DNA from 3 places in the Devosia sp. T2-14 genome. Region 3 is predicted to be linked to each of the others. Evidence: predicted binding sites of a transcription regulator. Region 3 holds the regulator's gene; each other region holds the start of a gene.
What was found. The regulator LexA, encoded in region 3, represses DNA repair genes until DNA is damaged. The targets are predictions, from matches to a motif close to TGTTCNNNNTGTGTTCNG.

Region 1 (5,259 bases), 360 kb from region 3:
GAGCGTTCGCGCTGCTTGCGCTGCCTGGCCAGTGGCGGGCAGCGATGGTCGTCGTAATACTCCACCTGGCAGTCCAGGCACTGGAAGCACTCTGCCATGTTGATCTTGCCGGACGGCTCGATCGCGCGCACCGGGCAGCTGCGCTCGCACAACTTGCAGGGGCTACCGCATTCGGGACGACGCTTGAGCAGGGTCAGCAGATGCAGGCGGTCGAGGATCGCCAGCGCGCCGCCTAGCGGGCAGAGGAAACGGCAGAACGCCCGTTCGGTAAACAGGCCGATCGCCAGCAACACCACAGCGTAAAGCACGTAGGGCAGGGCGCGGACGAAGTGGGTGGAAATTGCGGTCTTGAACGGTTCGATGTCTGCCGCGACCGAGCCCGCTGTGGGTGCAAGAAACGCCAGACCGACAACCACGGTGAAGGACACATATTTTCCCCACCACAGCTTGTCCTGGAGCTTCGAGCTCGGGTTCCATTGCGGCAGTCGTAGCAGGCGCGCGGCCTGGGCGAGCAATTCCTGCAAGGCACCAAAGGGGCAAAGCCAGCCGCAAAACACCCCGCGTCCAATCAGCAGCAGCGAAACAGCCGTATAGATCGAGACCATCACGATCAGCGGTTCCGCCAGATAGAAGCCGATATCCAGATTCTGGAACGGGGCCTTCAGATAGTTGATCACATGCACGATGGATAATTGGGCGCCGACGGTCCAACCCAGCCAGACCAGCGTGAACACGAGGAACCCAGTACGTACCCAGCGGTGAATGCTGCGATTGCGCGACAGTGCCGACTGGAACGCTAGGATGCCGGTGAGGACAGTTAGAGCCAGTCCGAGGATGATCACTTCCGTCCGGCTTTGCTCCCATGCCTCCACCCAGGCGGGAACCGGGTCCGGTTCGGGCATCAGGATGTGCTGGGCCGGCAATTGATAATTCAGCACGGGCAGGGCGATCGTTGCGGCGCCGCCGCTGGCATCTGCAGCATGGACCAGCACTTCCACGCCCCAGGGCGCCAGCGGGTCGAAGCCGCTATCGGGCGGCAGCAGCACCATGCCGCTGACCTTGCCCAGTCGGATGCCCGCACGCATGAAATGGGACTTGTCGAATTCGAAGCTGCGGTCGCCCTGCAGGATGCGCAGCCGCTCAAGGTGAAAGCCGGTGGAACTGTTCTGGAATTTGTACCCCAGGAAATCATAGCGCCCATTCGAGGCAAGGAAGATTGCCTGCGACCCCGCGGGATAGTCGGCGAAGATCAGGTCGTGGCTGCCCCGGCCGGCGGCATTCCGGCCGATCATGGCCGGCGTGGCGAGACCGGCGCGCAGTTGCAGGTAGATCTCGTCAGGCCCCCCGCGTGGGGCAATTTCAGGGGTCATCCCGGCTGCGCCAGCCTGCTCCATCACCCGGGCAAGGTCGGCGTTGGTGATGGTCATCGATGCGATGGAGCCATCGGCCAGCAGGGCATTGTGATCCATCGGGGCAAAGCTATCGATGTCGAGCGTCGGCTGCGTGATCACCGGCCGGCCCAGCCTTGCGCTCAGCACCATGCGAGCACTGTCGCGGATGGCGTTGCGGAAGGCGCGCCCGGAGGTCGTTACCCCGGCAAGGAATTCCGGCTTGGGCCCATCGGCGGCGCCGGTCCGCGAGGACATGCCTGCGGTGGCAGTCAGAAACTTGTCCGTTAGCGCGATGAGGCGGTCGTCCTCGACAATCAGCGGCTCGCGGTGGAACAGGCTGACGGCGCTCGTCACCCGGCCATCCAGGCCGACGCCCGCAATGATGTCGAAGGGCGTGCCCGAATAGCCATGGGCGCGCACGATATCCAGCGTCGAAAAGATGTATCCGAGAAGCGTGTCGCCACTGTAGGCGGCAGCCGAGGGCGGCCCGTCGTCGACGAGCAATTCGGTTCGGTCCGCTTCGGGAAACACCCTGCTGACCACATCTGGCGTCAGCCGCTCGCTCAATGCGGGCGGATGCTCGACATATTCGTAGTCTACGGCCTGAGCCTGCGATGTGCCCAGGAGCGACACGCAGAAAACTGCCGGTAAGAAAAGTCCGGCGAGTCGGGCAATACGACCAAAAAAACTAGACAAAACAAGTCCCCCACCGCCGGAATGCGCTTCGATGGTTGATATGAGTCTATGCCAATTTGTCGCACCGGGGGAAGGCGTTCCCGGGCACATCCGTCCACTCGGCGGGATTTTGGAGGACCGGCTTGCCGATTTGACATGGAGGGCGGCCGGGCAATCCGGGCGGACTGCAGCGTCCACCCGGTCGTTCGAGCAGTGCTGGTTGCGGTCAGTCCAGCTTCAGGAAAGCCAGTCCGTTATTGTTGTTGAGCGGGATCACCAGCTGATTGGCTTCGGCGTCGTAGCACATCGAGGCAGCGCTAGGGACGCCGGTGGTGATCAGCTCGGCAGGCTGTCCGGGGACGATTTTGGAAATACCGCCCTGCGTGACGCTGCTGACATATTTAGTGCCGTCGGCCATGATCACGAGGCCGTCGCTGCCGGGCTGCGCGGCATGCTCGGTGTTGAGCAGCTTGCCGTCGGGCGAGAAGGTCAGCACGGCATCGTCGCCGATATTGACCACGACAACATTGCCCTCGCCGTCGATCCCGACGCCGTTTGGCGATGCGAGTGGGGCGCCGTCAAGGAAGATGCTCGACGTGCCGTCCGGGTTGATCTTGTAGATGCGCATCGGGTCGTTGTCCCTGCCGCCCCCGGTCTGGGACGCATAGATCGTGCCATCGTCTGCGACTTCGATATCGTTGAACCATGCGACATCAGGCACGGGAATTTCGCCTGAGGGTGCGCCGGTTGCCATGTCGAACATGCGAATGACGGCAGTCCGGGCCACGCCGTCAGCGGTGCCTCCGTCGCTGTCGGCGGCGTAGAGCGTTCCATTGATGATGTCGCTGCCGAACGGCTCGTTGAGCACCAGTCCATTGCGGTTGGCTCCAATCCAGCGCGGCGTATGCACGGAACCATCGTGGTTGATCAGTGACACGAAGGCGTCGTTGGGAAACCTGTCCTGCGGCGCGCCCCGGTTGAGGGCCACGATGAGATTGCGTTCGGCGTCGTAGGAGCAGCTTTCGGTGCTCACCAGCGCGCCGTACATTTTCACATTGTCGGAAGCCGGGGTGTAGGCGCCGTCGCGGCTGGTCACCCCCACGGGCATGCCCGCCTTGAACGGCTGGGCCTCAGCCGGCGCTGGGGCCTGCTGCGCGATGGCCGCTGTCGGGCTCAGCAAAATGACGGCACAAATGCTTAGTTTGGACAATTTCATCAAAAAACTCCCAGTCATATCTGGTGGGAGGGCCGCATGGTTGCGGCCCCTAAGGTTTCATAAGAATCTCTTTCGGCTCGAAGCGACGCGTAATCGGCACGATGTCGCACGATCGATCATTGAGCATTTGCTCCGCGCTGGCCAGTGACCGGAATGGCCAACTTGCCAAGCTGCTGGCGCAAGTCTTTGAGGACCTCGGGTACTGGGTCGCAAAAATCCAAATCGTGACGGGAATCGAATCCCGATAGTCATCTAACCAGCAGATGCGCGATTGAATGTTCTCATTTTGTCCCTTGACATGACGGGAACAAGATGAGAACAAATAGCGCACATTCAATGCATGTTCACCAGCGGCTTCGGCGCGTTGCGCAGCCTCCCAGAGCGTGGAATAAGGAGAGAATAGATGGCGAACGCGTCGCTTCGTGTAGTTGAAGGTGGATCGATGGATAAGGACAAGGCACTTGCTGCGGCGCTCAGCCAGATTGAGCGCAATTTCGGCAAGGGCTCGATCATGCGGCTCGGCGAGGCATCGTCGATCGAGGTCGAATCGATCTCTACCGGTTCGCTCGGGCTCGACATTGCCCTGGGCATTGGCGGTCTTCCCAAGGGCCGTATTGTTGAAATTTTCGGGCCTGAAAGCTCGGGCAAGACCACGCTTGCGCTTCACGTCATTGCCGAGGCCCAGAAGGCCGGCGGCATCTGCGCTTTCGTGGACGCCGAGCATGCGCTCGATCCGATCTATGCCCGCAAGCTGGGCGTCAATGTCGATGACCTGCTGATCTCCCAGCCTGATGCTGGCGAGCAGGCACTCGAAATCACCGATACCCTGGTCCGCTCCGGCGCCATCGACGTGCTGGTGGTCGATTCGGTGGCTGCGCTCACCCCGCGCGCTGAACTCGAAGGCGAAATGGGCGACGCATTGCCAGGCCTGCAGGCTCGTTTGATGAGCCAGGCCATGCGCAAGCTGACCTCGTCGATTTCCAAGTCGAAGTGCCTTGTCATCTTCATCAACCAGATCCGCATGAAGATTGGCGTGATGTATGGTTCGCCCGAGACGACGACGGGCGGTAACGCGCTCAAGTTCTACGCCTCTGTGCGCCTTGATATCCGCCGGATCGGCGCGCTCAAGGATCGCGAGGAGATCGTCGGCAACCAGACGCGCGTGAAGGTGGTCAAGAACAAGCTGGCTCCTCCGTTCCGTCAGGTCGAATTCGACATCATGTATGGCGAAGGCATTTCCAAGACCGGCGAACTGCTCGATCTGGGCGTGAAGTCGGGCATCATCGAGAAGTCGGGCGCCTGGTTCTCCTGGGATAGCCAACGACTGGGGCAGGGCCGGGAAAACTCCCGTCAGTTCCTCAAGGACAATCCGGCGATTGCCAACACCATTGAACAGGGTGTGCGGGAAAGCTCGGGCCTGCTGGGGGAAGTTCTCCTGGTTGCAGGCGGCGACGACGCCGGTGGCGAAGACGAGTAATCCACTCCTCCCATGCAGGGATTTTCTGGGGCATTGCGCAGGCGATGCCCCTTTTCTTTGCAGAAAGGCGCCAAGCCCGCTGCAATGCTGGACATTCCGGCAGGCTGCACGATAGAAAGCAGCCCGACACTGTCTGCAGCGCCCGGCGCGTTCTTCCGTGATGAAAGCCTATAGATGACCAGCGTAAACGACCTCCGTTCGAGCTTCGTCGACTACTTTGCCCGCAATGGTCATGAGGCCGTGGCGTCGAGCCCGCTGGTTCCGCGCAATGACCCGACGCTGATGTTCACCAATTCGGGCATGGTGCAGTTCAAGAACACCTTTACCGGTGTCGAAAAGCGTCCCTATTCGCGGGCCACGACGGCGCAGAAATGCGTGCGTGCCGGCGGCAAGCACAATGACCTCGATAATGTGGGCTTCACTGCGCGCCACCACACCTTCTTCGAGATGCTCGGCAATTTCTCGTTCGGCGACTATTTCAAGGACCGCGCGATCGAACT
Region 2 (5,259 bases), 370 kb from region 3:
CGCGCAATTCTATGTGGGGCTGCGGTTCGAAACGGCGCACGGCGACGCCCTTCTTAGCCTCTTCGACCCCCGTCCGCGCAGCCCCTTGATGGCCGAGCAGGTCCTGGGCCTTGCCCGCGATGTCACCGCGCAGGCGATCATCGCGCAGCAGCGCCGACAGATCGAAGGCCAAGCCGATACCATTGCCAGTCATGCGTCTATGGAGCAGCAGCGCCTTGGTCTGTTCGAGCGCGCCTCACGCACCGCCAAGATCGGCGTCTGGCAGTATGACCTCGTCAAGTCCACGTTGACCTGGACCAACGGAGTTTACGACCTGTTCGAGATCCCGCGCGGCACCCCGCTGACCCGCGATATGACGGTCCAACACTATACCGACATATCCCGTAAGGAGATGGAGGAGGCACGCGCCAAGGCCATCGCCAATTGCTCGGACTTTTCTCTCGACGCCGAGATCGTTACTGCCAAGGGCAACCGTCGCTGGATGCGCCTTACCGGCGCGGTTGAGAGCCGTGAGGGTGTAGCCGTCGCCATTTTCGGAATGAAGCAGGACATCACCGAAGAAAAGTTGATGGCGAACCACAACCGCTATCTGGCCGAATTCGACGTCATGACCGGGCTCGCCAACCGCGCCAAGTTTCAGGCCCGGCTAGCCGAGGTCGACGCGGCCGGTGGCGGCATTGGCGCCATGCTTCTGGTCGACCTCGATGGCTTCAAGCAGATCAACGACACCTATGGTCACGCCCGTGGCGATGAGTGCATTCGTCAGGCAGCCATTCGCCTGCGCGATTGTTGTGTTGGCGCCGATCTGGTGGCGCGCATAGGCGGCGACGAGTTTGCCGTCCTGGCGGGCCCCAAGATGGACCGCCTCGAAGTTGAAGATATGGCCAGCGACATCGTGGCCGCCCTGCGGCGGCCGTTCGTCCGTGCCGGGGAGACCATGGCCATGGGTGCCTCTGTTGGCATTGCCATGGCCACCGGAGCTTCAACGTCCGACTTGTTCCGGCAGGCCGACACGGCCCTCTATGCCGCCAAGGCCGCGGGGCGCGGCACTAGCCGCACCTTCGGCGTCCCGGTGCGCCGTACGGGCTGATCAGGCTGGCTCGTAACTGAGCCCGATGACGTCACCGTCGTATCGCTCGGTGCCGGTCAGCCGCAGGGGCGGCCGCGGACCCGAAAAGTAGGAAACCCCTTCCCCGAGCACGACCGGGTGCAGGTAAATCCGGTACTCATCGATCAGACCCAGTTCGGTCAGGCGGCCCGCCAGCTTTGGCCCGCCGACCTCGACCTCACCATCCACCTCGGCCTTGAGCCTGCGGATTCCATCTTCGTCGCGGATCAGCGTGGCGTTTGGGCCGACAGTTTCCAGCGTGCGTGAGACTACCCATTTTGGGTTGTTGCGCCACGCCGCCGCGAAGTCGTGCTTGTCGTCATCCCAATCGGGCTGATCCTCGTCCCAGTAGCTCATCAACTCGTAGAGCCGGCGTCCGTAGAGGCTTCCGGCGAGGCCTCGCGTCTGCTTGGTGAACTGGCGAAACAGCATTTGGCTTGGTTCGAACGGAAAGCGATCGTGATCAACAAAACCGTCCAGGGACTGGTTCATTCCAAAGAAGAATCTAGCCATGCGTGTGCTCCCATTGACTGGATGCGGTCGAATGCCTGCCTTCATTATCGTCAGACAGTCGTAGCAGCCAACGCGCAGCGGAAACCACCCCAAAAGTGAAGCAGCGACCAAAAGCAAAATGGGCCGCCAGAGCGACCCATTTCGTATCTTGTAACAAGGCTTCCAACGGCAGTACTGCCGCCGATCCTTAGAACGGGATGTCGTCGTCCATCCCGCCGGGCTCGAAGGCCGGGGCATTGGCCTGCGGGCGACGCGCGCCGCCGCCAGCCGGGGCGCCCCGGAAGCCGCCATCATTCCCGCCATAGCCACCGTCATTACCGCCGCCACGCGATGCGCCTTCGCCTTCACCGCGGCCGTCAAGCAGGGTCAGGTTCGAGTTAAAGCCCTGCAGCACGATCTCGGTGGAATACTTGTCCTGGCCGGACTGGTCCTGCCACTTGCGGGTCTGCAGTTGGCCTTCGATATAGACCTTGCTGCCCTTGCGCAGGTAGCTCTCGGCCACGCGGGTCAGGCCTTCCGAGAAAATCACCACGCGGTGCCACTCGGTCTTTTCGCGGCGCTCGCCGGTATTGCGGTCCTTCCAGGTCTCGGAAGTCGCGATCGACAGGTTCACCACCTTGCCGCCGCTGGGCAGGTTCCGCACTTCGGGATCTGCCCCGAGATTGCCCACCAGAATGACCTTGTTCACGCTGCCAGCCATGGCAAAATTCCTTTTCAATTCAGTCCCGGACCTCTGTGGTCACGAAACCCTCACTTACCGTGTGCACCACCCCGGCACCCCAGGCATGGGCGCTCGGTCGGTCGCGTAGAGCACGGCAGCATATCGCTTCCCTGTGGCGAAAGCGCGCCAGAACCAGCGCTTCTCAACAGTCTTCCGCGCACCTGCGCCAACACTTGTTCCTGTTATGTTCCGCTAATATCCACTTGTCAAGCGAGCGTTGCTGACACTCCCTGTCAGCAGCCCTGCCCCAAGGCAGACGGGCTAACGGGGTACTATCGTGGACTATGCACAGGCGCTGTGGATCTATCTCATTCTGCTGTTCGGCATCATCGTCGTGCCGGGCATGGACATGTTCTTTGTCCTCGCCAATGCGCTGACGCGGGGCCGGCGCGCCGGCTTTGCCGCCGTGGGCGGCATCATGGTGGGCGGCGCCGTGCACACGCTGTTCGGTGCGCTGGCCGTGGGCGCCCTCACCCAGCTGCCATCGGGCCTGTTCCGCGGCATGATCTTAGTCGGCGCTGCCTATATGGGCTGGATCGGCTATACCCTTTTGCGCAGCACGATCACCGTCGACGACATCGGCCAGGCCACCACCCGCTCCGATTGGGTGGCGTTCAGGCAGGGTCTGGTCACCTGCTTGCTCAATCCCAAGGCTTATCTGTTTGTGCTGGCGGTCTATCCGCAATTCATGCGTCCCGAATACGGTCCAATCTGGTCGCAGGCGCTGATCATGGGCGCCATGACGGTTTCGATGCAATTCGTCATCTATGGCGCGCTGGCTTTGGCCGCCGGACAAGGTCGCGCCGCATTGGTGGGGCAGCCTGAAGGCACGATCTGGATCGGACGCGGTGCCGGGGCATTGTTTGTCGCCGCCGCCCTGTTCACCGCCTGGCATGGAATGACCCAGCATGTCGGCCCTTGACCGAATCTTGTTTGTTCCTTTTATGTTCTGGATGTATGCTGCCACGGCAGGCAAATCCCGAAACACCGCGGTTACCGCTGCATTGGTCACCACTGCGTGCAGATTGCTTGCAGCCGGGCGCCGCGACGCCTATTTGTCTGGTCTTCCCGACCGAAGCCTGTTTGTTGACTTTGCTGCCGCGCTGCCAAATGGCGCCCTGAGCCATGGACTGAAATAATGACGCCCAAACCCAGCCAGAACCGTGAGATCATCGTCCGCGGCGCCCGTGAGCACAATCTGAAGGGCATCGACCTCAAACTGCCGCGCGATAGCCTCATCGTGATGACGGGCCTTTCGGGCTCGGGCAAGTCTTCGCTCGCCTTCGATACCATCTATGCCGAAGGCCAGCGCCGTTACGTGGAATCCCTGTCGGCCTATGCCCGCCAATTCCTCGAAATGATGCAGAAGCCCGATGTGGAGCATATCGAGGGCCTCAGCCCTGCTATTTCCATCGAGCAGAAGACCACCTCGCGCAATCCGCGCTCGACGGTGGGCACTGTCACCGAAATCTACGACTACCTGCGCCTGCTCTATGCGCGCGTCGGCGTGCCCTATTCGCCGGCCACCGGCCTGCCCATTGAAAGCCAGACCGTCAGCCAGATGGTCGACAAGGTGCTCGAACTCCCCGAAGGCACCCGCGTCTACCTGCTCGCGCCGATCGCCCGGGGCCGCAAGGGCGAGTTCAAGAAGGAACTGGCCGAACTGATGCGCAAGGGGTTCCAGCGCATCAAGATCGATGGCGAGTATCACGAAATCGAAGACGCTCCGGCGCTGGACAAGAAGTTCAAGCACGACCTGGAAGTGGTGGTGGACCGGCTCGTTGTCGGCCCCGATATTTCCGGCCGCCTCGCCGAGAGCTTCGAGACTGCGCTGAAGCTGGCCGACGGCATTGCGCTGGTCGAATTTGCCGACGAGAAGAACGAGGATGGCACGCCGCGTGTCATCACCATGTCCGAGAAGTTCGCCTGCCCGGTTTCCGGCTTCACCATTGCCGAAATCGAGCCGCGCCTGTTCTCGTTCAACAACCCGTTCGGCGCCTGCCCTGTCTGCGATGGCCTGGGCACCGAGCAGAAGATCGACCCCGATCAGATCGTGCCGGATGCAACCCTGTCCATCCGCGACGGCGCCATCCTGCCCTGGAGCAAGACCAGCGCACCCTACTACCTGCAGACCCTGCAGGCTGTGGTGAAGCACTATGGTGCCTCCACCGGCACCGCCTGGAACGAGCTGCCCTTCGACGTGCAGCACGCCGTGCTCTATGGCACGGACAAAACGCCGATCAATTTCGTCTATGACGACGGCCTGCGCCAATACAAGACCACCAAGCCCTTCGAGGGCGTCATCGGCAACCTTGAGCGTCGCTACAAGGAAACCGAAAGCGCCGGCATGCGCGAAGAAATCGAAAAATACATGTCGGCCAAGCCCTGCGTGTCCTGTGGTGGCTATCGCCTCAAGCCGGAGTCCCTCGCGGTCAAGATTGATGGCCTCCATGTCGGCCAGGTCACCGAGAAGTCGATCCGCAAGGCCGCCGAATGGTTCGAGGCGCTGCCCGAAAAGTTCACGCCCAACCAGAAGCTGATCGGCGAGCGCATCCTCAAGGAAATCCGCGAACGCCTGAACTTCCTCATCGATGTGGGCCTCGACTATCTCACCATGGCGCGCAATTCCGGCACGCTGTCGGGTGGCGAGAGCCAGCGTATCCGACTTGCCAGCCAGATTGGTTCGGGCCTGACCGGCGTGCTTTATGTGTTGGACGAGCCGTCTATTGGCCTGCACCAGCGCGACAATGCGCGCCTGCTCGAGACGCTGCAGCGCCTGCGCGACATCGGCAATACCGTCATCGTGGTCGAGCACGACGAGGACGCCATCCTCACCGCTGACTATGTGGTCGATATTGGCCCGGGCGCCGGCGTGCATGGCGGCCATATCGTCGCCGAGGGCACCCCGCAGGATATC
Region 3 (5,259 bases):
GAGGCCCGCTTACGTGCGGGCCTTTTTGTTTGTGCGGCGTCGCCGCTTCGCGGGAACAACGCGAGCGACACGCCAAAACAAAAAAAACCACCGCGCCAGAAGCACGGTGGTCTCTCGCGAGCAGCACCGAAGCGCGCTCGCTGCATACAGCCTGATGCTACTAGAGCAGGGTCAGGTTGGTTGCCGATTCCTTGCCGTCACGGCCGGTCTCGAGCTCGTAGGTCACCTTGTCGTTCTCGTAGAGGCCCTGGAGGCCCGAACGCTGAACGGCGGAGATGTGGACGAAGGCATCCTTGCCGCCGTTTTCGGGCGAGATGAAGCCGAAGCCCTTGGTGGTGTTGAAGAACTTAACGGTGCCGGTGATCAGGGCCATAGTAGTTTCCTTTTGCTCGTAGCATCAGCGAACGAGCCAGTTTCTCGGTGGCAACATGCCAATGAGAGGTAACGTTCGCATGATAGAGAAGGAAGCCAAGGTCCGGCGTACCGGCATCAGCAGCCGACTTAGGCTGAAAACGTATGCCGCTTTATTGCACGGAACGCCGTCGACCGCAAGGTCTCGCGCAGACCTGGGCAGGAGAACAAATTGCTGGCGCAAGTAAATTCGGCGATGTGATTGTTTCGCGCTGGTCTGCGGCGAGAACCCACGAAACGGTAGTGGACACAGTTGAAATCGCCGAAGCGACCCCAAACAACGCTGCCTGAAGGTTGAGCGCCGTAGACCACCGCCGGTGGACGGCCGCGAGTGCTTCAAGCGAACGCCTAATTCTGGCTGGATTGGCGATCGCAGTTTCGCGGTGGTGTCATTTCAGTGACCGAGCATGGCCTCTTGCCCAGCCAGAGCCACTCGACGGCCCGGGTAACTGATCAGCCATGCGGAGGAAACGCCAAAGCCTCGTTCCGTCCTAAAACGGTCGAGGCTTCACGGCATTACCAGCTGAAAGAGGTGGCGGACGAGCAGCAGCTCAACCGCGAGATCAAAAGCGGCTCAGTATTTGCGCAGCAGGCCGACGAGACGGCCCTGCACCTTGACGCGGTCGGGCGGGAAGATCCGGGTTTCGTAGGCCGGGTTTGCGGCTTCAAGTGCCACAGTATTACCCTTGCGGCGCAGGCGCTTAAGGGTGGCTTCTTCATCGTCTACAAGAGCAACGATAATCTCGCCGGTGCTGGCTGCGTCCTGCTTCTTGATGAGCACGGTGTCACCGTCAAAGATCCCGGCCTCGATCATCGAGTCGCCACGCACTTCGAGTGCATAGTGCTCGCCTGCACCCAGCATTTCGGGTGGAACCATGATGGTGTGGGAGTGGTTCTGAATGGCTTCAATGGGCGTACCGGCAGCGATGCGGCCCATGACCGGGATCGACACCGGCCGGGCATAATCTTCGGCGGCGGTGACGCGCGAGGGGGGCGTCGCGACCTTGCCCAGGTTCCCTTCGATGACCGATGGCTCGAACCGGGCGCGGCGGCCTCCGAGCGAGGGGTTCATGGAGTCGGGCAGCTTGACCACTTCAAGCGCGCGCGCCCTGTTGGGCAGGCGGCGGATGAAGCCGCGCTCTTCCAGCGCTGTGATCAACCGGTGGATGCCCGATTTCGACGCAAGATCGAGCGCGTCTTTCATTTCATCGAAGGACGGCGGAATCCCGCTTTCTTTCATCCTTTCATGGATGAACATCAGCAGCTCGTGTTGTTTGCGCGTGAGCATGGGCCCCTCGATGAGAGAATCGGAACATAGACAGAACGACTATACGTGTTCCAGTTATGTTCCGCAATATCCCACGAAAATGAAGTATTCGCGCTGCGACTTCGAGCTGGGCGTCAGAAGTCGTCGATCGGCATGGCCTCAACGATGGTGCCGGCGGGCTGGCCGGGATCGTTCTCAGGCTGGATGATTAGCATGTCGGCCGCGGCGAGCGAGGACGTGTGGCCGCTGTCGGTCTGGCTGATGGGCTCCAGCACCGGGCCCGTCGTCGTGTGAACGAGGCGGGCGCGCATGAAGTGGCGCCGCGCAGTATTCGGTGGCGTGGCAGACGCCAGGGGCAGGTGCCAGCGCGTCGGTTCGGCATAACCGAGCCACTTTCGCAGGGCCGGGCGGATGAACACCAGCGCCGTCACCATAGCCGAGACCGGGTTGCCGGGCAGTCCGAAGATCAGCGTCTTGCCGCGCATGCCGAACATCAGCGGTTTTCCGGGGCGCATGTTGATGCGCCAGAAGTCGAGGGTAACGCCCAGTTCGAGCAGGATTTCCTGCACGATATCGTGGTCCCCGACGCTGGCGCCGCCTGTGGTGACCAGAATGTCGGGTTCGCCGGCGAAGATCTCGACGAGCTTGCTTCGTAGCGCCGAGCGGTCGTCGCGGGCGATGCCATGGTCAGAAACCGTTTCGGCGTAGGGCGCCAGCAGGGGCGCCAGCCCAAAGCTGTTGGAGGCCACGATCTGGTCGGGACCAAGCTCGGCGCCGGGCAGAACTAGCTCATCGCCAGTCGCCAGCAGGGCGATGCGTGGACGTTTCGCGACGCTCAGTTCACCCATATTGGCCGCTGCGGCGACGGCGAGGTGCATGGGGCCGAGGCGTGCGCCGGGTGCCACCAGAGGCTGACCGGTGGCAAAGTCGTTGCCGCGCGGACGCACACTGTGGCCGCGGCGGGCAGGGACGGTGAAGCGGACCATGGAGCCGTTCACGACGGCCTCTTCCTGCATGATGACGGTGTCTGCGCCCTCGGGCACCGGCGCGCCGGTGAAGATACGCACGGCCTCGCCCGGGCCCACAGTCCCCGCAAAGCCCGCTCCGGCCTGCGAGGTGCCGATAACAGACAGGTTGTGGCCGTCCACGATATCGGCGGCGCGGAGGGCGTAGCCGTCCATGGCGCTTGCGTTGAACGGGGGCTGGTCGTGCGTGGCAATGATCGGGGCGAACAGCACCCGGCCGGCTGCCTCCTGCAGCGGCACGGTTTCGCCCTGCGGCGCGGGCACGCGTTTGAGGATGGCGGCAATGGCGTCGTCGACAGGAAGCAGGCTCATGTCCGGGTGAAATCGCCTGATTTGCCGCCGGATTTCTCCAGCACGCAGATGTCGGTCACGGTCATGGCCCGGTCGATCGCCTTGGCCATATCAAAGAGCGTCAGCGCCGATGTGGATGCCGCCAGCAGCGCTTCCATTTCAACGCCGGTCTGGCCAGTGGTCTCGGCCGTGGCGTGGATGAGGATGGCATTTTCGCCATCCTGCGCAATCTCGACGCTCACCTTGGTCAGCGGAATTGGGTGGCAGAGCGGAATAAGATCCGAGGTCTTCTTGGCGGCCATGATGCCGGCAACCCGCGCCACGGCAAGCGCGTCGCCTTTTTTGAGGCCGCCGGCCATGATGGTGGCGACGGTCTCGGGGAGGGCGACGATGCGGGCCTGGGCCACGGCGCGGCGGCGCGTTACCGCCTTGTCGCCAATATCGACGATATGGGCCTCGCCCCTGGAATTGAGGTGCGTAAGGCCCCCGGTCATCAGAGTGCCGCCTGCGGCGCACCCATCAGCAGCGCGCGGGTTGCCGCCACCACGTCATGCTGGCGCATCAGGCTTTCGCCGACGAGGAATGTGCCAATGCCGGACTCGCGATCAAGCTTCAGGACGTCATCATGGGTCGAGATGCCGCTTTCGCTGACCAGAAGCGTGCCCTTGGGAACGCCGGCAGCCAGGTTGACCGAGGTCTGCAGCGTCGTTTCGAACGTGCGCAGGTTGCGATTGTTGATGCCGATGAACTTGGCGTCGAGCCCGAGCGCACGATCAAGCTCGAGCTGGTCGTGCACTTCCACTAGGGCGTCCATGCCCCATTCGTGGGCGGCATCGAGCAGATAACGCGCCGCGTCGTCATCGACGGCTGCCAGGATGATCAGGATGCAGTCGGCGCCCCAGGCGCGGGCCTCGGCGACCTGATAGGTTTCGAACAGGAAGTCCTTGCGCAGCACCGGCAACTGAGTGGCGGCGCGTGCCTCGATCAAATAGCTCGGCGAGCCCTGAAAGCTCGGGCGGTCGGTCAGCACGGAGAGGCAGGCAGCGCCGGCGGTTTCGTAGCTGCGGGCGATTTCGGCCGGGTTGAAGTCCGGGCGGATCAGCCCCTTGGAGGGGCTGGCCTTTTTGACTTCGGCGATCAGGGCATAGTGCCCTTGCGTGCGCTTGGCCTCGATCGCCCTAATGAAACCGCGCGGCGCGGGCTGGTCATGGGCCTCAGCCACCACCTCGGCCCACGGGCGCATGGCCTTTGCGGCGGCGATTTCCTCGCGCTTGTAGGATTCGATCTGCTTGAGGATATCGGTCATTATTCTCGTCCGTTCGATACCGCCACGAGGCGGGCGAGTGTTGCTTTGGATTTGCCGCTGTCGATGAGGCCGGCGGCCATGGCGATGCCGTCCTCGATTGTGGCAACCTTGTCGGCGACAAGCAGGGCGGCGCCCGCATTGAGCACCACGGTGTCGCGATAGGCGCTGGGCTCACCGTCGAGCAGCGCGTGGATGGCGGCGGCGTTTTCTGCCGGCTCTCCGCCGAGCAGGTCCTTAGGATCGGTCAAGCGCAGGCCGACCTGTTCGGGATGCAGTTCGAAGCTGCGCAGGTCACCGCCAGCGATCTGCGCCACGAAATTGGGACCGGACGTCGAAAGCTCGTCCAGGCCCTCGCTCGAATGCACCACCCACGCCTTGATGGCGCGGTTGGCGAGCAGTGCTGCTGCGACCGGTTCCACCCATTGTGGGGAATAGACCCCAAGCAGATAGCGGCGAACGCCCGCAGGATTTGATTGCGGTCCAAGCAGGTTGAACAGGGTGCGCACACCGAGTTCGGCGCGTGCCGGGCCCACATGGCGCATGGCCGGGTGATGGCTGGGCGCAAACATGAAGCCGATGCCGGCCAGCGAAATGGTGCGGGCGATTTCCTGCGGGGTCAGGTCGAGCTTGACGCCCAGCGCTTCGAGAGCCTGCGACGAGCCGGACTTGGACGACAGGGCCTTGTTGCCATGCTTGGCCACCGGCACGCCACCCGAGGCAACGACCAGAGCGGTTGCCGTGGAGATATTAAGGCTGCCGACGCCATCACCACCGGTACCGACGATATCGACGGCGTTTTCAGGCGCTTCAACGGTAATCATCTGCTCGCGCATGATCGACACGGCGGCGGCGATTTCGCCAACGCTCTCGCCTTTGACGCGCATCCCCATCAGGAAGGCGCCGATCTGGCTGGCAGTAGCCTCGCCGGACATGATGATGCGCATGACGCTGCGCATTTC

Region 1: a site for LexA is predicted at 3,586-3,603, ahead of recA (recombinase RecA). Genes of this name have one in related genera too.
Region 2: a site for LexA is predicted at 2,517-2,534, ahead of ssb (single-stranded DNA-binding protein). Genes of this name have one in related genera too.

Annotation. Positions count from the first base shown of each region.
Region 1 is NZ_AP027921.1:3,705,483-3,710,741, reverse strand. Features, by position in the region: gene ACZ5WT_RS18345 (4Fe-4S binding protein) at 1-2,024, opposite strand, end outside; gene ACZ5WT_RS18340 (SMP-30/gluconolactonase/LRE family protein) at 2,293-3,282, opposite strand; gene recA (recombinase RecA) at 3,686-4,759, shown strand; gene alaS (alanine--tRNA ligase) at 4,934-5,259, shown strand, end outside.
Region 2 is NZ_AP027921.1:2,977,532-2,982,790, reverse strand. Features, by position in the region: gene ACZ5WT_RS14700 (diguanylate cyclase domain-containing protein) at 1-1,090, shown strand, start outside; gene ACZ5WT_RS14695 (dihydrofolate reductase family protein) at 1,091-1,621, opposite strand; gene ssb (single-stranded DNA-binding protein) at 1,809-2,321, opposite strand; gene ACZ5WT_RS14685 (LysE family translocator) at 2,620-3,264, shown strand; gene ACZ5WT_RS14680 (hypothetical protein) at 3,251-3,481, shown strand; gene uvrA (excinuclease ABC subunit UvrA) at 3,481-5,259, shown strand, end outside.
Region 3 is NZ_AP027921.1:3,347,561-3,352,819, reverse strand. Features, by position in the region: gene ACZ5WT_RS16465 (cold-shock protein) at 161-373, opposite strand; gene lexA (transcriptional repressor LexA) at 986-1,699, opposite strand; gene ACZ5WT_RS16455 (molybdopterin molybdotransferase MoeA) at 1,813-3,015, opposite strand; gene moaC (cyclic pyranopterin monophosphate synthase MoaC) at 3,012-3,488, opposite strand; gene trpC (indole-3-glycerol phosphate synthase TrpC) at 3,488-4,303, opposite strand; gene trpD (anthranilate phosphoribosyltransferase) at 4,300-5,259, opposite strand, start outside.